DNA from 3 places in the Kitasatospora sp. NBC_00039 genome. Region 3 is predicted to be linked to each of the others. Evidence: riboswitches for the same ligand, from Rfam matches in the RefSeq annotation. Region 3 holds a riboswitch; each other region holds the start of a gene.
The links. A riboswitch is a leader RNA that binds a small molecule or an ion and turns the genes downstream of it on or off. The one in region 3 is predicted to bind thiamine pyrophosphate.
Positions count from the first base shown of each region.

Region 1: it holds a riboswitch for thiamine pyrophosphate, as region 3 does, so the genes downstream of both, thiC (phosphomethylpyrimidine synthase ThiC) here and thiO (glycine oxidase ThiO) in region 3, are expected to answer to the same signal.
Region 2: it holds a riboswitch for thiamine pyrophosphate, as region 3 does, so the genes downstream of both, OG286_RS20950 (purine-cytosine permease family protein) here and thiO (glycine oxidase ThiO) in region 3, are expected to answer to the same signal.

Region 1 is NZ_CP108289.1:4,492,194-4,498,069, forward strand. Features, by position in the region: gene OG286_RS19845 (hypothetical protein) at 1-72, opposite strand, end outside; gene OG286_RS19850 (GNAT family N-acetyltransferase) at 69-557, opposite strand; gene thiC (phosphomethylpyrimidine synthase ThiC) at 710-2,521, opposite strand; TPP riboswitch at 2,517-2,651, opposite strand; gene OG286_RS19860 (hypothetical protein) at 2,748-2,954, shown strand; gene OG286_RS19865 (flotillin family protein) at 3,227-4,714, shown strand; gene OG286_RS19870 (PKD domain-containing protein) at 4,925-5,876, shown strand, end outside.
Region 2 is NZ_CP108289.1:4,737,336-4,743,211, forward strand. Features, by position in the region: gene OG286_RS20935 (DUF5926 family protein) at 1-104, opposite strand, end outside; gene OG286_RS20940 (ATP-binding protein) at 216-809, opposite strand; gene OG286_RS20945 (glycerophosphodiester phosphodiesterase family protein) at 1,084-1,926, opposite strand; gene OG286_RS20950 (purine-cytosine permease family protein) at 2,023-3,510, opposite strand; TPP riboswitch at 3,503-3,651, opposite strand; gene OG286_RS20955 (S1C family serine protease) at 3,896-5,695, shown strand; tRNA gene OG286_RS20960 (tRNA-Ser) at 5,764-5,851, shown strand.
Region 3 is NZ_CP108289.1:6,383,326-6,389,201, reverse strand. Features, by position in the region: gene metF (methylenetetrahydrofolate reductase [NAD(P)H]) at 1-186, opposite strand, end outside; gene OG286_RS28405 (polyprenyl synthetase family protein) at 373-1,479, shown strand; gene thiE (thiamine phosphate synthase) at 1,550-2,200, opposite strand; gene OG286_RS28395 (Rv2175c family DNA-binding protein) at 2,200-2,565, opposite strand; gene OG286_RS28390 (NAD(P)/FAD-dependent oxidoreductase) at 2,641-3,837, opposite strand; TPP riboswitch at 4,069-4,181, shown strand; gene thiO (glycine oxidase ThiO) at 4,176-5,345, shown strand; gene thiS (sulfur carrier protein ThiS) at 5,342-5,551, shown strand; gene OG286_RS28375 (thiazole synthase) at 5,554-5,876, shown strand, end outside.

The DNA.
Region 1 (5,876 bases), 1.9 Mb from region 3:
TCCGACGACGGCCGGATCGGTTGCGGCCAGGGCGACAAACGCCTCGTAGGTCAACGGATGCCCGGGGTTCACACCAAGTCCTTGCGCATCAACGTGCACATCGTCTCGTACCTCCGGATCGAACCGTTCTCCGCCTCCACGTCCCAGGAGTCCGGCTCACGGCCGTACGCCCGGTAGCCCAAGCGCTCGTAGAGGGCCCGCGCTCGGGGGTTGTCCTCCTCCACGCCCAGTTCCGCCCGCGCCAAACTCCTGGCCGTGATCCGCTGCTCCGCAGAGCGGATCAGCAGTGTGCCGATTCCGCAGGACTGGAGAGCCGGGTGGACGCCGAGCTGCCAGAGCATTCCGGCGCTCTCCTTCACTGTGTAGTCGACGCCGCCGAGCGCCACGGGAAGCCCCACCGGCGTGCACACCGCCAAGTAGTCGATCTCGCCGGCCTCCGCCCGCCGCAGCTGGTCCGCGAGTTGCCGCACGTGCAGCGCGTCGCCCGCCCACCCGCACGACGGCAGGTCCGCCTGGGCCAGGTCGCGCACCGACAGGACAATCCTGATCTCAGCCATCGCGACCACCGCTCCGTGAGGAAATCCTCCCTCCATGCCAGCACCCGACCGCCCGCCCCGTCCACGGGATTTCGGATGCCCGGCAGGCCGGGAACGACGAAGCGCCGCCCCGAGAGGCGAAAGCTCTCGGGACGGCGCTCAGGTGTCCTGGGTCAGTCCGCCATCGGCAGGTAGACCTTGCTGCCATGGGCCTTGAACTCGTCGGACATGGCCTTCATGCCCTCGACAGCCTCCTCGTCGTACTCAGGCGAGGCCTGACCCTGGCCGAACTGCTCATTGATGCTTTTGCTGATCTTCATCGAACAGAACTTCGGACCGCACATGGAGCAGAAGTGGGCGGTCTTGGCGGGTTCGGCCGGGAGGGTCTCGTCGTGGAAGGCACGGGCCGTCTCCGGGTCGAGGGCCAGGTTGAACTGGTCCTCCCAGCGGAACTCGAAGCGGGCGTCGGAGAGGGCGTCGTCCCACTCGCTGGCGCCGGGGTGGCCCTTGGCGAGGTCGGCGGCGTGGGCGGCGATCTTGTAGGTGATGACGCCGGTCTTCACGTCGTCGCGGTTGGGCAGGCCCAGGTGCTCCTTGGGCGTGACGTAGCAGAGCATCGCGGTGCCCCACCAGGCGATCATCGCGGCGCCGATGCCGGAGGTGATGTGGTCGTAGCCGGGCGCGACGTCGGTGGTGAGCGGGCCCAGGGTGTAGAAGGGGGCCTCGTCGCAGATCTCCTTCTGGAGATCCATGTTCTCCTTGATCTTGTTCATCGCGACGTGGCCGGGGCCCTCGATCATCACCTGGACGTCGCGCTCGCGGGCGATCCGGCCCAGCTCGCCCAGCGTCTGCAGCTCGGCGAACTGCGCCTCGTCGTTGGCGTCGGCGGTGGAGCCGGGGCGCAGGCCGTCGCCGAGCGAGAAGGTGACGTCGTAGGCCGCGAGGATGTCGCAGAGCTCCTCGAAGTTGCTGTAGAGGAAGTTCTCCTGGTGGTGCGCCAGGCACCAGGCGGCCATGATCGAGCCGCCGCGGGAGACGATGCCGGTCTTGCGGCGGGCGGTGAGCGGCACGTACCGGAGCAGCACGCCGGCGTGGACGGTCATGTAGTCGACGCCCTGCTCGCACTGCTCGATGACGGTGTCGCGGTAGACGTCCCAGCTGAGTTCCTCGGCCTTGCCGTCGACCTTCTCCAGGGCCTGGTAGAGCGGCACGGTGCCGATCGGCACGGGAGAGTTGCGCAGGATCCACTCGCGGGTGGTGTGGATGTTGCGGCCGGTGGAGAGGTCCATGACGGTGTCGGCGCCCCAGCGGGTGGCCCAGGTCATCTTCTCCACCTCCTCCTCGATCGAGGAGGTGACGGCGGAGTTGCCGATGTTGGCGTTGATCTTCACCAGGAAGTTGGTGCCGATGATGGCCGGCTCCACCTCCGGGTGGTTCACGTTCACCGGGATGACGGCGCGGCCGCGGGCCACCTCGGCGCGGACGTACTCCGGCGCCAGGCCCTCGCGCAGGGCCACGAACTCCATCTCCGGGGTCACGATGCCGCGCTTGGCGTAGGCGAGTTGGGTGACGGCGGCGCCGCCGCGGCCGCGCAGGGGGCGGCGCGGGCGGCCGGGGAAGACGGCGTCGAGGTTGCGCAGGTTCCCGCCGCGCGGCGAGGTGTGCTTGATCCCGTCGTCCTCGGGGCGGGCCTCGCGGCCGTCGTACTCCTCGACGTCGCCGCGCTGGCGGATCCAGGGGTCGCGCAGCGCGGGCAGGCCGCGCCGGACGTCGGGTTCGTAGGACGGATCGGTGTACGGGCCGGAGGTGTCGTACAGCGGAACGGTCCTGCCGTTGGTGAGCACGACCTCGCGGTACGGAACGCGCAGGTCGGGACGGGACCCGTCGCGGTAGGCCTTGCGCCAGGCCGGGGTCGGGTAGCCGGTGCCCGCGCTGCTGACGGCGGTGTTCTGGGCAGACTGCGGCTGTGCGTCGAACGTGGTCATCAGACCCTCTACTCCCTACGCCGGCATTACCCGGTCAGGTTCCTGCGGTCGACGCAGCGGTCGGCACGTCCAGCGACGTACCGGTCAGCGTCCTCTCAGCCCGGTGCTCCGAGCTCCCGTGTCCGCAGGCGGTGTTGCCTGCGCATGACGTCCAACACCGTAGCGAGCGGATCGCCGCTGGTCCAGACGGGTTCCAGCCAGTGGTCAGGGGTGGCACACTGGCGGCATGGTGGGGGCTACCGGCCGGGTGACCGGGAAGATCGGACCAGGACTGGTCGGCGAGGTGCTGGTCCACGTCCGCGAGCGGCGGAGCACCGAGGCGTTCCTCGCCCACCCGGCCGTGCCCGGCGAGGTGCTGGCGGTCGGCACACCGGTGGTCGTGGTGGAGTACCAGCCGCCGCGCACGGTCTACGTCGCTCACGCGCTGGGCTGACGCGCCCCACCCTCCGGGGCCGTCCACGGCGTCCCGCCGGCGCCCTTCCGACGTGCTTCCGGCGGCCTCCCGACGTGCTTCCGACGTCCTTTCCGGCGCCGTTCTGACGCCCCCTTGACGCGGTCTTGACGGTCCTGGTGCGAACTCGGGACGAAATGTCCTTCCAACTGATCCACGGGAGGCGCAGAATCTCCTGCTGCCACCGCGTTCCGCGCCATCCTGCAACAGAGCGCAGCCACGGAGCCGGTGTGCCCTGAAGGGGGAATTCGCCGATGCTGATCGGCATTTCGGGGGCGGTCGTCGCCTCCATCGTCATCCTGGTCGTTCTCTTCAAACTCATGTGGCGGGTCGCCGAGCCCAATGAGGCCCTGATCATCTCCGGTTCCAGGCACCGCGCCGAGGGGGTCGGCGAGGGGATGGGTTTCAGGATCGTCACCGGCCGCGGCACGCTCGTCACCCCGGGCGTGCAGGTGGTGCGCAAGCTCTCCCTCGACCTCAACGAGGCGGACCTGGACGTCGAGTGTGTGACGTCGCAGGGGATCCCGGTGCACGTCAAGGGCGTGGTCATCTTCAAGGTCGGCGACGACACGGTGTCGATCGCCAACGCCGCCCGCCGCTTCCTCGACCAGCAGCAGATGATGGGCCACCGGGTCCACAACGTCTTCGCGGGTCATCTCCGCTCCATCGTCGGCGGGTTGACGGTCGAGGACATGATCCGCGACCGCGAGCGGCTGACCGGGGAGACCCGCGCCGCGTCGGGCACCGAGATGGAGAAGCTCGGCCTGATCATCGACTCGCTCCAGATCCAGGAGATCCTCGACCCGACCGGGTACATCCAGAACCTCGCGGCCCCGCACGCCGCCGCCGTCATGCGCGACGCCCGCATCGCCCAGGCGGAGGCGGACCGGCAGGCCACCGAGGCCGAGCAGGAGGCCTTCGCCCGCAAGGCCGAGGCGACCCGTAACAGCGGTATCCAGCAGGCCGGTTACCAGGCCGAGCTGGAGACGGCCACGGCCCGCGCCCAGCAGGCGGGACCGCTGGCCCAGGCCGCCGCCCGGCAGGAGGTCGTGGTCCAGGAGACCAAGGTCGCCGAGCTGGAGGCGCACCGCAAGGAGCAGCAGCTCCAGGCGGACGTCCGCAAGCCGGCCGACGCCCGCGCGTACGAGACCCGGACCAAGGCCGAGGCCGACCGCGACGCCCGGATCTCGGCCGCGCAGGCGCAGGCCAAGGAGACGGAGCTCAAGGCGGCCGCCGAGGCGAACCGGGTGAAGGTGGCCGCGGGAGCCGAGGCGGAGGCCACCAAGGCCCGCGGCCTGGCCTCCGCCGAGGCCACCCGGGCGACCGGCCAGGCCGAGGCGGCCGCGGCCGAGGCCAAGGGTCTGGCCACGGCCGAGGCCACCCGGGCCCTCGGCCTGGCGGAGGCCGAGGCGATCAAGGCTCGGGCCGCCGCCCTGGCCGAGAACCAGGAAGCCGTCGTCGCCCAGCAGCTCGCCGAGAAGTGGCCCGAGATCGTCCGCGCCGGCGCGGAGGCCTTCGGCAACGTCGAGCACATGGTGCTGCTGAACGGCGCCGAGGGCATGGGGGAGATGTTCGCCAAGGCCCTCACCATGGGCGGCACCGGCCTCGGCCTGGCCCGCCAGCTGCTCGCCGGCATGAACGGCCCGGAGCGGCCGGAGCAGACCGGACGCCCTGCGCAGCCGGAGCCGGCCACCCCGGCGAGCGCGGTGGTGCCCGTCCAGCAGATCCCCGTCACGGACTGACCGGGGCTCCTCACGTGTCCGTCCGCCGTACCGGCGGGCGGGCACGCGTGCGCCGTCGATCGTTATCAGCCAACCCGATGACTGAAACGATCACCTCTGGCACCATAATGCTCACAACTGCTCCGCAGATACTTCTCCACCGCCCCACGGGTGCAGGTGACGAACGCGTCGAGCAGCAACAGACATTCACAAGCCAGGGGGAAGCACAAAGTGCGCCTTCGTCATGCCGTCGGCGTCAGCGCCGCCGTGGTCTCCGCAGTCGTCGGACTGCCGCTCCCGGCGGTCGCGGCCGAGCCCGCCACCGTCCTCTACGTCGACAACGGCCGGTCCGCCGGCTGCGACGACCACGGCACCGGCACCTCGGCCAAGCCGTACTGCAGCGTCCAGGCGGCCGCCGATGCGGCCCTGCCCGGACAGACCGTCCAACTCGCCCCGAACAGCGAGCAGCTCGGGGACCTCGTCATCACCCGCTCCGGCGAGATCGGCAAGCCGATCACCTTCCGAGGCAGCACGCTGGCTCCGCTGAGCGCCTACCAGCAGCCGTCGATCACGCCGTCCTCGGGCACCCCGATCCGGCTCACCAACGTCCACGACGTGGTCATCACCGGTATCGGCCTGGCGCACACGGAGATCGCCGGCTCGGCCCGCGTGGAGCTGTCCGAGAACTGGTTCGAGGACACCGTCGAGACCGCCGGGCCGCCGGCGCCCGCGGTCGCCGTCAAGGGCCAGAGCGAGGCGGTGACGGTCACCCGGTCGGTCTTCTACCACACCCGCGGGCTCTCGGTCGGCGCCGGTGCGCGGTTCACCACCGTCTCCGCCAACCAGTTCAGCCAGTCGACCGCCACCGCGATCGACGTCACCGACGCGACCGGCACGGCCGTCACCAACAACACGCTGACCAACGGCATCACGATGGGCCTCTCGCTGAACGGCGCCTCCACGGGCTCGGCGGTCGTCAACAACATCGTGAACGGGTCGAGCGTGTCGCTCTCGGCGGGCGCCGCCGCCGACGCCAAGGTCGACTACAACGTCGTCCACCCCGTCCAGGGCCTGCCCGCCTACAGCTGGGCCGGCACCGGCTACCAGTCGGCCGCCGAACTGCTCGCCGCGACCGGTCAGGGCGCCCACGACAACAACGCCGCGGTCACCTTCGAGAACGCCT
Region 2 (5,876 bases), 1.6 Mb from region 3:
CCGCAGGGGCAGTTCTCGCGGGCCCCGACCACGGGGATCTCACCCGTGACGGCGGTGGTGGACTGGCTGCGCTGCGGCGCCTTCTTGGCGGCCTTCTTGCCCATGGTGCGGCTCTCCCGGGGACGGTTGTGTTGTGCTCCGGGCAGCCTACTGACGTTCTCCCGGCACGTGGGCACGCACCGGGACGCCGAGCGGGGCGGGGTGTCCGCAGACGGTCAGGCGCTGCGGGCATCACCGCCTGCGCGCCGGGCGTGCCGGGCCCGGGCGGGCAGCGCCGCCCACACCGTGACCTCGCCGGGCGCGTCGCGCACGCCCCAGTCGCTGGCCAGCCGGCCGACGATGCCCAGCCCGCGGCCGCCGCGCGAGGTCAGCGACGGGCTGGCCGGGGACGGCCGGGTCTGCGACCCGCCGTCGGTCACCTCCAGGGTGAGGATTCCGTCCGCGTGCATCTGCCAGCGGACCAGGATGCCGCCGTCGGCCTCTCCGTCGGCCGGCTGGGCCTGCGCCCGGGTCTTGGCGCCCGCTGCACCGGCGGCCCCGGAGGGGACGCCGACCAGCACCTGGTCCACCACCTCGGCGCGGGCACTGCGGCCGAGCGCGAGGAGCGGGCCGAGTGGCCGGGCGTATCGACAGGCATTGCTCAGCAGTTCGGAAAGGATCAGAACAGCATCATCAATGACCGGTTCCGGTATCTCCCGGTCACCCAGATCTCGACGCAGTCGGCGCCGTGCGACCCCGACACTCGCTGGGCCGTGCGGCACTGCCATGGTCGATGAAGTCGGCACTTCACGCGCCACCATCAACGCCACCCCCGGACCTCCTTCAGCGTATGCCGAGGGATGGATGCCCCTTGGTAATGCGTCGGAAACGACCGCGCGGCGATCCCGCGCGGACATTTCAAGACCCGCGACCCTCGGTGCGCGACAGGTGATTCGGTGCTCACCCTCCGTCGTTAAAACGGATAATCTCCGGCACAAACGATCGTGGAAGGTTTGCGTTCCTCCCGGAACGATCAACCGACCGGCGACCGGACGGACGGACGGGCGACCCGACGGGCGACCGAGCGAACGAACCGGAACGGGATCACCGGCCGAGCTGGGCCAGCACCTCCGCCGGGCGGTTGGTGATGATCGCCGACACCCCGAGCTCCAGACAGAGCTCCACGTCGGCCGGCTCGTCCACGGTCCAGACGTGCACCTGGTGGCCCAGCTCGCGCAGCCGCGTCACCAGCCGGGGCCTGGCCCGCACCAGGTCGATGCCCGGCCCGGCGATCCGGGCCCGGCCCGGCAGGGGCGCGCCCGGGCGCAGCCGGCCCTGGAGCGCCAGCATCCGCTCGAACAGGAAGACCCGCGGGTACTCCGGCGCGGCGGCGGCCACCCGGGTCAGGGCCAGCGAGGAGAAGCTCATGATCCGGGCCTGCGGGCGGTCGTCCTCGCGGGGCTCCTCGCCCTGCTGCGCCCCGCCGATCTTGAACCGGTCGAGCATCCGCAGCAGCTCGCTCTCCACCCGCCCCCGGAAACGGACCGGGTGCTTGGTCTCGATCGCCAGGTCCACCGGCCGTCCGCAGTCCGCGACCAGCTCCAGCAGGCTCTCCAGCCGCAGCACGCCGCGCAGCTCCGGGTCCTCGCTCGGCACGCCGGTCTTCCACGCGCCGAAGTCGTGCGCCTCCAGCTGCGCCAGCGTCATCGCGGAAACCGTGCCGCGGCCGTCAGAGACCCGGCCGATCCGGCGGTCGTGGACGCAGACGAGCTCCCCGTCGGCGGTCACCCGGACGTCGCACTCGACGGCGTCCGCGCCCTCCTCGAGCGCCCGGCGGTAGGCCGCGAGCGTGTGCTCGGGCAGCGCGTGCGAGGAACCACGGTGGGCGATCACTTGGACGGGCGGCGCGGTGCGCGCCGTCGCCGGGGAGAGGTCTGGGCTGGTCACACCCTCCACGATAGGCGGCGGAAGTGACGCGAAAGCGAAGACGGCCCCAATCGAGGGGCCGTCTTCGGTGGAGCCGTCGCCGCTCGGGCGGCCGGGTCAGGCGGTGGGGGTCCCGGACGGCGCGGACCGGCGGGTCAGTGGGGTGAGCGCCCAGGTGGCCAGGGCCGGCACCAGGAAGCCGAACAGCGACGCCGAGGTCCACTCCTGCGGCGTGAAGTGCAGCGCCTCCTGGACGGAGGTCCAGAAGTCCGTCCACCAGCCGGCGATCGCGGTCGGCGCGATCAGCTGGTACACCGCGAAGCCGAGCGCCCACGGCAGCAGCATCAGCCAGCGGGACGGCGCGTCGTCGGCGAGGTTCCAGCCGCGCCGGCCGGCGCCGAGGAAGTAGTCCACCGCCAGCACCGCGAACATCGGCACGAACACCGAGCCGATCAGGCCCAGGAAGGCGTAGTAGGAGTCGGTGAACTCGGTGATCTGCAGCGCCAGCACCGTGATCAGCACACCGGTCCCGCCGGTGAGCACCCGGCGGTCCACCTTCGGCAGCAGGTTGTGGACCGACATCGCGGTCGAGTACACGTTGGCGAAGGACTGGTCGGTCTCGCGCAGCACCAGGACCAGCAGGAAGAACCAGCCGGCCCAGACGCCCAGGAACGAGTCGAAGATCCTGGTGGCGTCGCCGTCGGACTGCAGCAGCGCGAACAGCCCGAGCACGTAGCACCAGACCTGGGCGACGGTGTAGCCGGAGAAGCTGCCCCAGAACGCGGCGCGCGGCGTGCGCGAGTGGCGGGTGTAGTCGGCGGCCAGCGGCACGAACGAGATCGAGACGGCGATCATCGCGTCGGTGGCCTTCAGGAAGCCGTGCCAGTTGCCCGCGCCCGGGTCCGGCACGCCGTGGCGGCCCAGCTGGACGGTGAAGTACACCATCGCGACCGCCACCGCCGCGGCGACGAAACGGCGCAGCACCGCGATCGCGCCCAGCGGCCAGATGGTCAGCGCGGTCGTCACCGCACCGGCCAGCACGACGAACACCCAGCGGTAGCCCTCGGTGTGCGCCACGGTCTGCGCGCCCATCGCGATGACCAGCAGCTCGTACACGCCCCAGCCGATGCACTGGACGATGTTCAGCACGGTCGGGACGTACGAGAGCCGCGTCCCGAACAGCCCGCGCAGGTTCGCCATCGCCGGCGCACCGGTTCGCGCCCCGATCAGCGCGGCCACGCCGAGCATCGCCGTGCCGGCCACGGTGCCGGCCACGATCGCGGTGACGGCGGCGGCCAGCGACAGCTCGCTGCCCTGCGCGCCGAGCACGGTGGCGGCGGTGGTGAAGCCGATCAGGCTGACGCCGAGGTTCATCCAGAGCGCGAAGTGGTCCCGGAAGCGGAGCGTGCGCGGCGGCGCGGTGTCCAGGACGAGCGGCGCCTCGACCCGCTCGGTCCGCTGCGGACGGTCCAGCGCGGCGGTGGAACCGGAGGCGGGGGCGGCCGCGTCGGAATCAGCGGTCGTGGGGTGGACGTCCGGGGACGACCCGGGGAAATCCTTGGACGCGGGCGCGCCCGAAGAAGAGGATGGCGAAGCAGGCGGCATGGCCGATACTCCCTACGCCGGCATTACCCGGACAGGTTCCGGCGGTCTGCGCCCCCTCGACGATCCGTCCACGGAGTCCGTGGCGTACGGTCGACCGGCGCACTCTCAGCCTGGTGGGTCCAAGCTCCCGCGTGTCAGTTTGGAGCGACAGGCTAACCGGCGCGGGGGTGTACGCCAAGGCCAGGCGCCTGCGGTCCGCATCGCGGGACGCCGCGGAGGGTGGCCGGGGGCCGCCGGCCGGGGTGCCGGGCGGGGGTGTCGAATCGGGGCTGCTGTTGGACCGGGCTAAGGATTCTTATGAGTTCTTCAGAAGGGTCCTTACGGCAATCGAATCGAGTGTGCGAAAAACTATGGTTGTTGGTCCTGTCAGCTATGGAGGTCGTCCGTGAGCACCGAGCGCGAGATTGGGTCCACCGGGCCGCAGGGGGAGCAGCCCTCCGGTGGCCAGGGGGTGGTGGGTCCCGCTCCTGACGGCCCGGCGCAGTCCGCGTCCGCCGGTTCCGCCCCCGCAGAGGCGCCCGAGGCCGACTACACCCTGACCGACGCCGCGGCGGGTACGCCGGCCGCCGGCCGGTCGACGCCGACGCTGGCGTTCAGCAAGGTGGCCGCCCCCGAGCCGGCCGCCGCGCCCGCTGTGGAGGCCGCCCCGGCCGCTCCGGCCGCCCCCGCGGTGACCGACGCCGGGTACATCGACGCCCCGCCGCCGGTCCTGCCGCCCGCCCCGCCCGCGCCCGCCGCCCACGCGGCCCCCGCGGCCCCCGCGGCCCCGGCGCCCGCCGCTCCGGCCGGCAACCCGTACGCGACCCCGGCCGCGCCCGTCGCCCCGGTCGCGGCGGCCACCCCCGCCCACGACCCGTACGGCGCCCCGGCGGCCCCCGGCGCGCCCGCCGCGCCGGGCCAGCACCACCCGTTCGGCGCCGGCCAGCCGCTCGGCGGCTGGGGCATGCACGACTCCACCGCCGGTGGCGCCGGCGGTGCCGGCACGCCCGGTGGCCCCGGCTACCCCGGCGGCCCGCTCGGCTACCCGGGCGAGTACCCCGCCGCCCCCGAGCCCGGCGGCCCGCGCAAGAAGCGCGGCGGCCTGATCGCCCTGGTCGCCGCCGTCGCCCTCGTCGCCGGTGTGGCCGGCGGCGCGGTCGGCGTCACCATCGCCGACCGCAACGACACCAGCATCTCCGCCGCGGACGACCACAGGAGCACCCCCGTCCAGGCCAGCAACCCGGGCAAGAACGAGCCCGCCCCCGGTTCCGTCGCCGGCATCGCGCAGAAGGCGCTGCCCAGCGTCGTCACCATCAAGGCGCAGGGCAACGGCGAGTCCGGCACCGGCACCGGCTTCGTCTTCGACACCGAGGGCCACATCCTCACCAACAACCACGTTGTCGCGCCCGCCTCCAGCGGCGGAAAACTGACCGTCAAGTTCGCCGACGGCTCGTCCTACAACGCGTCCGTGCTCGGCCGCGCCGAGGGCTACGACGTCGCCGTCATCAAGCTCGACAGCCCGCCCAAGGGCAAGCTGACGCCGCTTCCGCTGGCCGACTCCGACAAGGTCAACGTCGGCGACTCCACCATCGCCATCGGTGCGCCGTACGGCCTGGAGTCCACCGTCACCACCGGCATCATCAGTGCCAAGGACCGCCCGGTCGCCTCCGGCGACGAGACCGGCGCCCAGTCCTCGTACATGAACGCCCTGCAGACCGACGCCTCCATCAACCCCGGCAACTCCGGCGGCCCGCTGCTGGACTCCAGCGGCGCGGTGATGGGCATCAACTCGGCGATCCAGTCCAACACCTCCAGCACCGGCCGGGCCGGCAGCATCGGCCTCGGCTTCGCCATCCCGATCAACCAGGCCAAGTGGGTCGCCGAGACGCTGATCAAGACCGGCAAGCCGGTCTACGCCAAGCTCGACGTCCTGCGCAACGACGACTACAAGGGCGACGGCGCCCAGATCCAGACCCGGGACATCCAGGGCACCCCCGCCGTCACCCCCGGCGGCGCCGCCGACAAGGCCGGCCTCAAGCCCGGCGACGTCATCACCAAGCTCGGCGGCAGCCCGATCGAGAACGGCCCCGCCCTGGTCAGCAAGATCTGGACGCACAAGCCCGGCGAGACCGTCGACGTCGAGTACACCCGCAACGGCCAGACCTTCACCACCAAGGTCACCCTCGCCGAGCGCGTCGGCGACTGACCGACCCCCTCGACCCCCGAAACCCGGTGCACCGAACCCCGCCGGACCCGTTAGGCTGACCTCCGCCTGGAGAGCTGCCCGAGCGGCCTAAGGGAACAGTCTTGAAAACTGTCGTGCGGTGACCCCGTACCGTGGGTTCGAATCCCACGCTCTCCGCTGGTGGGGAAAGACCTGATCAGAG
Region 3 (5,876 bases):
GTACGTCATGCAGACGAAGTTGGGGTCGAGCGGTTCGAGCCGGCGGATGGCGTCCCAGAGACGCTGTTCGCCGACCTCGGTGCGCGGGGGCATGAACTCGAAGGAGAAGGATCGCTTGCCGGCCGCCAGAAGCTCGCGGACCGTCAGCGCGCGGTCTGTTCTGGTGGAAGCGACGCCGAGTGCCATGCTGGCAGGTTAACCGCCGGTCGAAGGGCACGGACAACTCGGTCCCACCAATTGAGACAAGTGGTGGACGGGATTCCGCTTCCCAGCCCTGCCGCCCCGGGAGGCCCCGGAGGCTCGTCCGTACAGCTGTTCCCGGCCGCCCGGCTAGGCTTGTTGCACCCCCTGCCAAACTCCCGGAGCCTCATCGTGACCTCGTCCAGCAACCGGCCGGCCAACCCCATTGACGTGGAGGACGTGCGCGGGCGCGTCAACGCGGCCCTCGCCGGCTTCATGGACGGCCAGGCGGCCCTGCTCGGGAAGATCTCCCCGCAGCTGGCGCCCGCGGTCGAGGCGCTGCGCGACTTCCTGCTGGACGGCGGGAAGCGACTGCGCCCGGCGTTCTGCTACTGGGGCTGGCGCGGCGCCGGCGGCCCGGCGGCCGGCGGGGGCATCGCCAACGCGGCGGCCGCCTTGGAGCTCCTCCAGGCGAGCGCGCTGGTCCACGACGACCTGATGGACCGCAGCGACACCCGCCGCGGCCTGCCCTCGGTCCACCGCCGCTTCGAGGCCCTGCACCGCGACAGCGGCTGGCGCGGCGACCGCGAGCAGTACGGCGCCTCGGCCGCGGTGCTGCTCGGCGACCTGCTGCTGATCTGGTGCGACGAGCTGTTCCTGCGCTCGGGCCTGGACCCGGCGGCGGTGCTGGCCGCCAAGCCGATGTTCGACCTGATGCGCACCGAGGTCATGGTCGGCCAGTACCTGGACGTGCTGGAGCCGGTCGCCGGTGACTCCACCGACTCGGGCGCGCTGGACCGGGCGCAGACGGTGCTCCACTACAAGTCGGCCAAGTACACGATCGAGCGGCCGCTCCAGGTCGGCGCGCTGCTGGCCGGCGCGGGGCCGGAACTGGTCGAGGCGTACGGGGCGTTCGGCCTGCCGCTGGGCGAGGCTTTCCAGCTCCGGGACGACCTGCTCGGCGTCTTCGGCGACCCGGCGGTCACCGGCAAGCCCGCCGGGGACGACCTGCGCGAGGGCAAGCGGACCCTGCTGGTCGCGCACGCGATGCGCGGTCTGTCGGCCGCCGACGCCCGCCACCTGGACGAGCGCCTCGGTGCGCCGGACCTCGCGCCCGAGGAGGTGGCCCGGCTGCGGGCCCTGGTCGGGCGCAGCGGCGCGCCCGAGCTGGTGGAGCGGCGGATCGAGGAGCTGATGCGGCAGTCGCTGACCGCGCTGGAGGCCGCACCGCTGGCCGACGGACGGGCCCGCGAGGTGCTGCTGGCGCTGGCCGAGGCCGCCACCGTCCGCAAGTACTGAGGAGTACCCGGGGGCGCGGCGGCGGCCTCGTCCGGCGTCTGTGCGTCCGTACGTCTGTGCGTCTGCTGCGTCAGGCCTGGCGCAGCCGCCGGGCGAGCGCGGCCGCGGCCGCCCGCGGGTCCTCCGCGGCGGTGATGGCGCGCACCACGACGACCCGGCTCGCGCCGGCCGCGAGCACCTCGTCCAGGTTGCCGAGGTCGATGCCGCCGATGGCGAACCACGGCCGGTCGGCGGCCCGCCCGGCCGCGTACGAGACCAGGCCGAGGCCGGGCGCGTGGCGGCCGGGCTTGGTCGGGGTGGGCCAGACCGGGCCGGTGCAGAAGTAGTCCACGCCGGGCTCGGCGATCGCCGCGTCCACCTCCGCCTCGGCGTGGCAGGAGCGGCCGATCAGCACGTCCTCGCCGAGGATCGCCCGGGCGGCCGGCACCGGCAGGTCGCCCTGGCCGAGGTGCAGCACCTCGGGGCGGGCGGCGTGCGCGACGTCGGCGCGGTCGTTGACCGAGAGCAGCTTGCCGTGCCGGCGGCAGGCGTCGGCGAAGACCTCCAGCGCCGCCAGCTCCTGCTTGGCCTCCAGCCCCTTGTCACGGAGCTGCACGATGTCCACCCCACCGGCCAGCGCCGCGTCCAGGAACTCGGCGAGGTCGCCCTGCTCGCGCCGGGCGTCGGTGCACAGGTAGAGCCGGGCGTCGGCGAGCCGCCGGCGCAGCGTTTCCGCGGCCATCAGATCAGCATCGCCTGGGCGCGGCGCTTCACCTCGGTGCCGCGGTTCTCCCGGAGCGCCTGGATCGGGCTGCCCGGCAGCGACGGGTCCTCGGTGAAGAGCCACTCCAGGATCTCCACGTCGTTGTACCCGCAGTCGCGCAGGACGGTCAGGGTGCCGGACAGGTGCTTGACCAGGCCCGGGCCGTCGATGAACGCCGCCGGGACCTGCAGCGACCTGTTGGGGCCACGCCGGATCGCGATCAGCCCGCCGTTCTTGACCAGGTCACGCACCTCGGTGACCCGGACCCCCCACTGCTCCGAGATGTCGGGCAGGTACATCCACTCGGGGACCAGGGCTTCAATCTTGCTTTCGATCTCACTCACGCCACCAGACTGCCACCTCTGCGGCCCGCCGCGCACCAGCCGGCCGCCCGGGGGCTCGTCCGGCGGCCCCCGGCGCTACCCCGCGGCGGCCGACTTGAGCGGTACCGCCGGGTCCGCGGCCCGGGCCCGGTCCAGCACCGTGGCGCGTTCGACCAGCCGGCGGCCCTGGGTGAGGTCACGCGGACGGTCGACGGTGAGCAGGGCCCGAAGCGCGCCGTCGCGCAGCCAGAGCACGGCCCAGGTCGGGTCCGCCGGCGAGCCGCGCCAGACCAGCTCGTCTCCGTCGTCGTGCCGGCCGACGTACTGGACCATCCGGCCGAACTGCTCCGACCAGAAGTACGGCACCGGGTCGTACGGGGCGTCCGCGCCGAGCACCGCGGCGGCCGCGGCCTCGCCGGACTGCAGCGCGTGGTCCCAGTGCTGGACGGTCAGCCGGCCGCCCGTCCGGGCGGAGGGGTAGCTCGCGCAGTCGCCGGCCGCGTAGACGCCGGGCAGGCCGGTGCGCAGCCGCTCGTCCACCAGGACGGCGCCAGCCGCGTCCAGCTCGACGCCCGAGCCGGCCAGCCAGTCCGTCGCCGGGCGGGCACCGATGCCGACCACCACCTCGTCGGCCGGCAGGTGCGAGCCGTCCGCCAGCAGCACCGCACCCGGCTCGACGGCCGCGACGGCGGCGCCGCAGCGCAGCTCGACCCCGGCCTCGGCGTACCAGGCGGCCATCGCCCGGCCGATCTCGGTGGGCAGCGCGCCGGGGACGGGCGCCGGACCCGCCTCGACGACCGTCACCTCGCAGCCGGCCGTGCGGGCGGCGGTGGCGACCTCGGCGCCGATCCAGCCCGCGCCGACCAGCACCAGGCGCAGGCCCGGGCGGAGCAGGGCGCGCAGGGCGAGCGCATCGTCCAGGGTGTGCAGCAGGTGCGCGCGCTCGGCGCCGGGCAGGACGCGCGGAGTGGCGCCGGTGGCGATCACCAGGGCGCCGTACGGCAGGTCGCCGCCGTCGGTGTGCAGGAGGCCGGGGGTGAGGCCGGTGGCGCGGCGGCCGGTGAGCACCTCGATGCCGAGGTGCGCGAAGTCGATGTCCAGGGTGGTGGCGTCGGCCTTGCCGAGCAGCACCTCCTTGGAGAGCGGCGGCCGGTCGTAGGGCACGTGCGGCTCCTCGCCCACCAGCACGATCCGCCCCTGCCAGCCGCCCCGCCGCAGGCCCGAGGCGCACTGCGCCCCGGCCAGCCCGGCCCCGACCACGACCACCTGATCCGTCCCGCTCAGCTCTGCCACGCCGTCACTGTACTGGCGCCCGCCGGGCGCGCCAGGGGGCTTCCCACCTTTCGTACCCGCCCCTCGGCGGCACCGGCCACTCCCGCTCCTCCCGGCCCCGCGGCCCACTCCCGCCCCACCCTCGTGCGCGCCTTCGGCGCCCCGGCCGCCCCGGACTGCTCGGGCCCCGGCCGCCCGCGTCCCACCCTTCGTACGCGCCTTCGGCGGCTCGGACGCCCGGAGTTAAGGTGGGGGCACCATCACGGGAGCCCGGCGGACCGGGCTGAGAGGCGGGCTGACACGGCCTGCGACCGTCCGAACCTGATCCGGGTCATACCGGCGAAGGGAGAGCAGCGACTTTGACACGCTTGGCACCGGACGCCCACGCCGGCGTGCTGGTGATCGGCGGGGGCATCATCGGCCTCGCCGTCGCCTGGCGCGCCGCCCAGCGCGGGCTGGAGAACATCGTGGTGGCCGACCCGCGGCCCGGCGGCGGCGCCGCCCAGGTCGCGGCCGGCATGCTCGCCCCCGTCACCGAGCTCCAGTACGGCGAAGAGCCGCTGCTGCGCCTCGGCATGGCCTCCAACGAGCGGTACGCGGCCTTCGCCGCCGAGCTCACCGAGGCCAGTGGCGGCCAGGACACCGGCTACCGCCCGTGCGGCACCCTCGCCGTCGCCCTCGACTCGGACGACCGCGAGGAGCTGCGCGAGCTGCACGCCTTCCACCGTCGGCTCGGCCTGGACTCGCAGTGGCTCACCGGCCGCGAGGCCCGCCGGCTCGAACCGATGCTCGCCCCGGGCGTCCGCGGCGGCCTGCACGTCACCGACGACCACCAGGTCGACGGCCGCCGGCTCGCCAAGGCGCTCGTCCTCGCCTGCGAGCGGGCCGGCGTCCGGCTGCACCGCGCCGAGGCGACCGAGCTGCTGGCCGAGGGCGGCCGCGCCACCGGCGCCCGGCTCGCCACCGGCGAGACCGTCACCGCCGATCAGGTCGTCCTGGCCGCCGGCCCGTGGAGCCACCAGCTGCCCGGCCTGCCCGAGGGCGTGCTGCCGGCCATCCGCCCGGTGAAGGGCCAGATCCTGCGGCTGCGGATCCCGGAGGCGTACCGGCCGTTCCTCTCCCGCAACGTCCGCGCGGTGGTCCGCGGCCGGCACCTCTACCTGGTGCCCCGTGAGAACGGCGAGCTGGTGATCGGCGCCACCAGCGAGGAGCAGGGGTACGACACCACCGTCACCGCCGGCGGCGTGTACGAGCTGCTGCGCGACGCCCACGAGTTGGTCCCCGGCATCACCGAACTGCCGCTGGTGGAGACGTCGGCCGGGCTGCGCCCGGGCTCGCCCGACAACGCGCCGCTGCTCGGGCCGACCTCCCTGCCCGGCTTGGTCGCAGCCACCGGCCACTACCGCAACGGCGTGCTGCTCACCCCGGTGACCGCCGACGTGGTCGCCGAGTACCTGGCCACCGGCACGACGCCGGACCTCGCCGCGCCGTTCTCCCCCACTCGCTTCACGACGAAGGTCCCCGCATGAGCGACATCCCCCTCACCGTCAACGGCGAGCCCCGCCAAGTGCCCGCCGCGACCACCCTCGCCGAGGTGGTGGCCACCCTCAGCCGGGCCAACTCCGGCGTCGCCGCCGCGCTCAACGAGGCCGTGGTCCCGCGCAGTTCGTGGCCGCTCACCCAGCTCTCGGCCGGCGACCGGATCGAGATCCTCACCGCCGTGCAGGGAGGCTGACCATGGCTGACGACCTGCTCACCATCGCCGGCACCACCTTCGACTCGCGCCTGATCATGGGCACCGGCGGCGCCCCCAGCCTGGAGGTCCTGGAGCAGGCGCTGCGGGTCTCCGGCACCGAGCTGACGACCGTGGCGATGCGTCGGGTCGACGCCACCACCCAGGGCTCCGTCCTGGACGTGCTCACCCGCAACGGCATCCGCATCCTGCCCAACACGGCCGGCTGCTTCACCGCCGGAGAGGCCGTGCTGACCGCCCGGCTGGCCCGCGAGGCGCTCGGCACCGACTGGGTGAAGCTGGAGGTCATCGCCGACGAACGGACCCT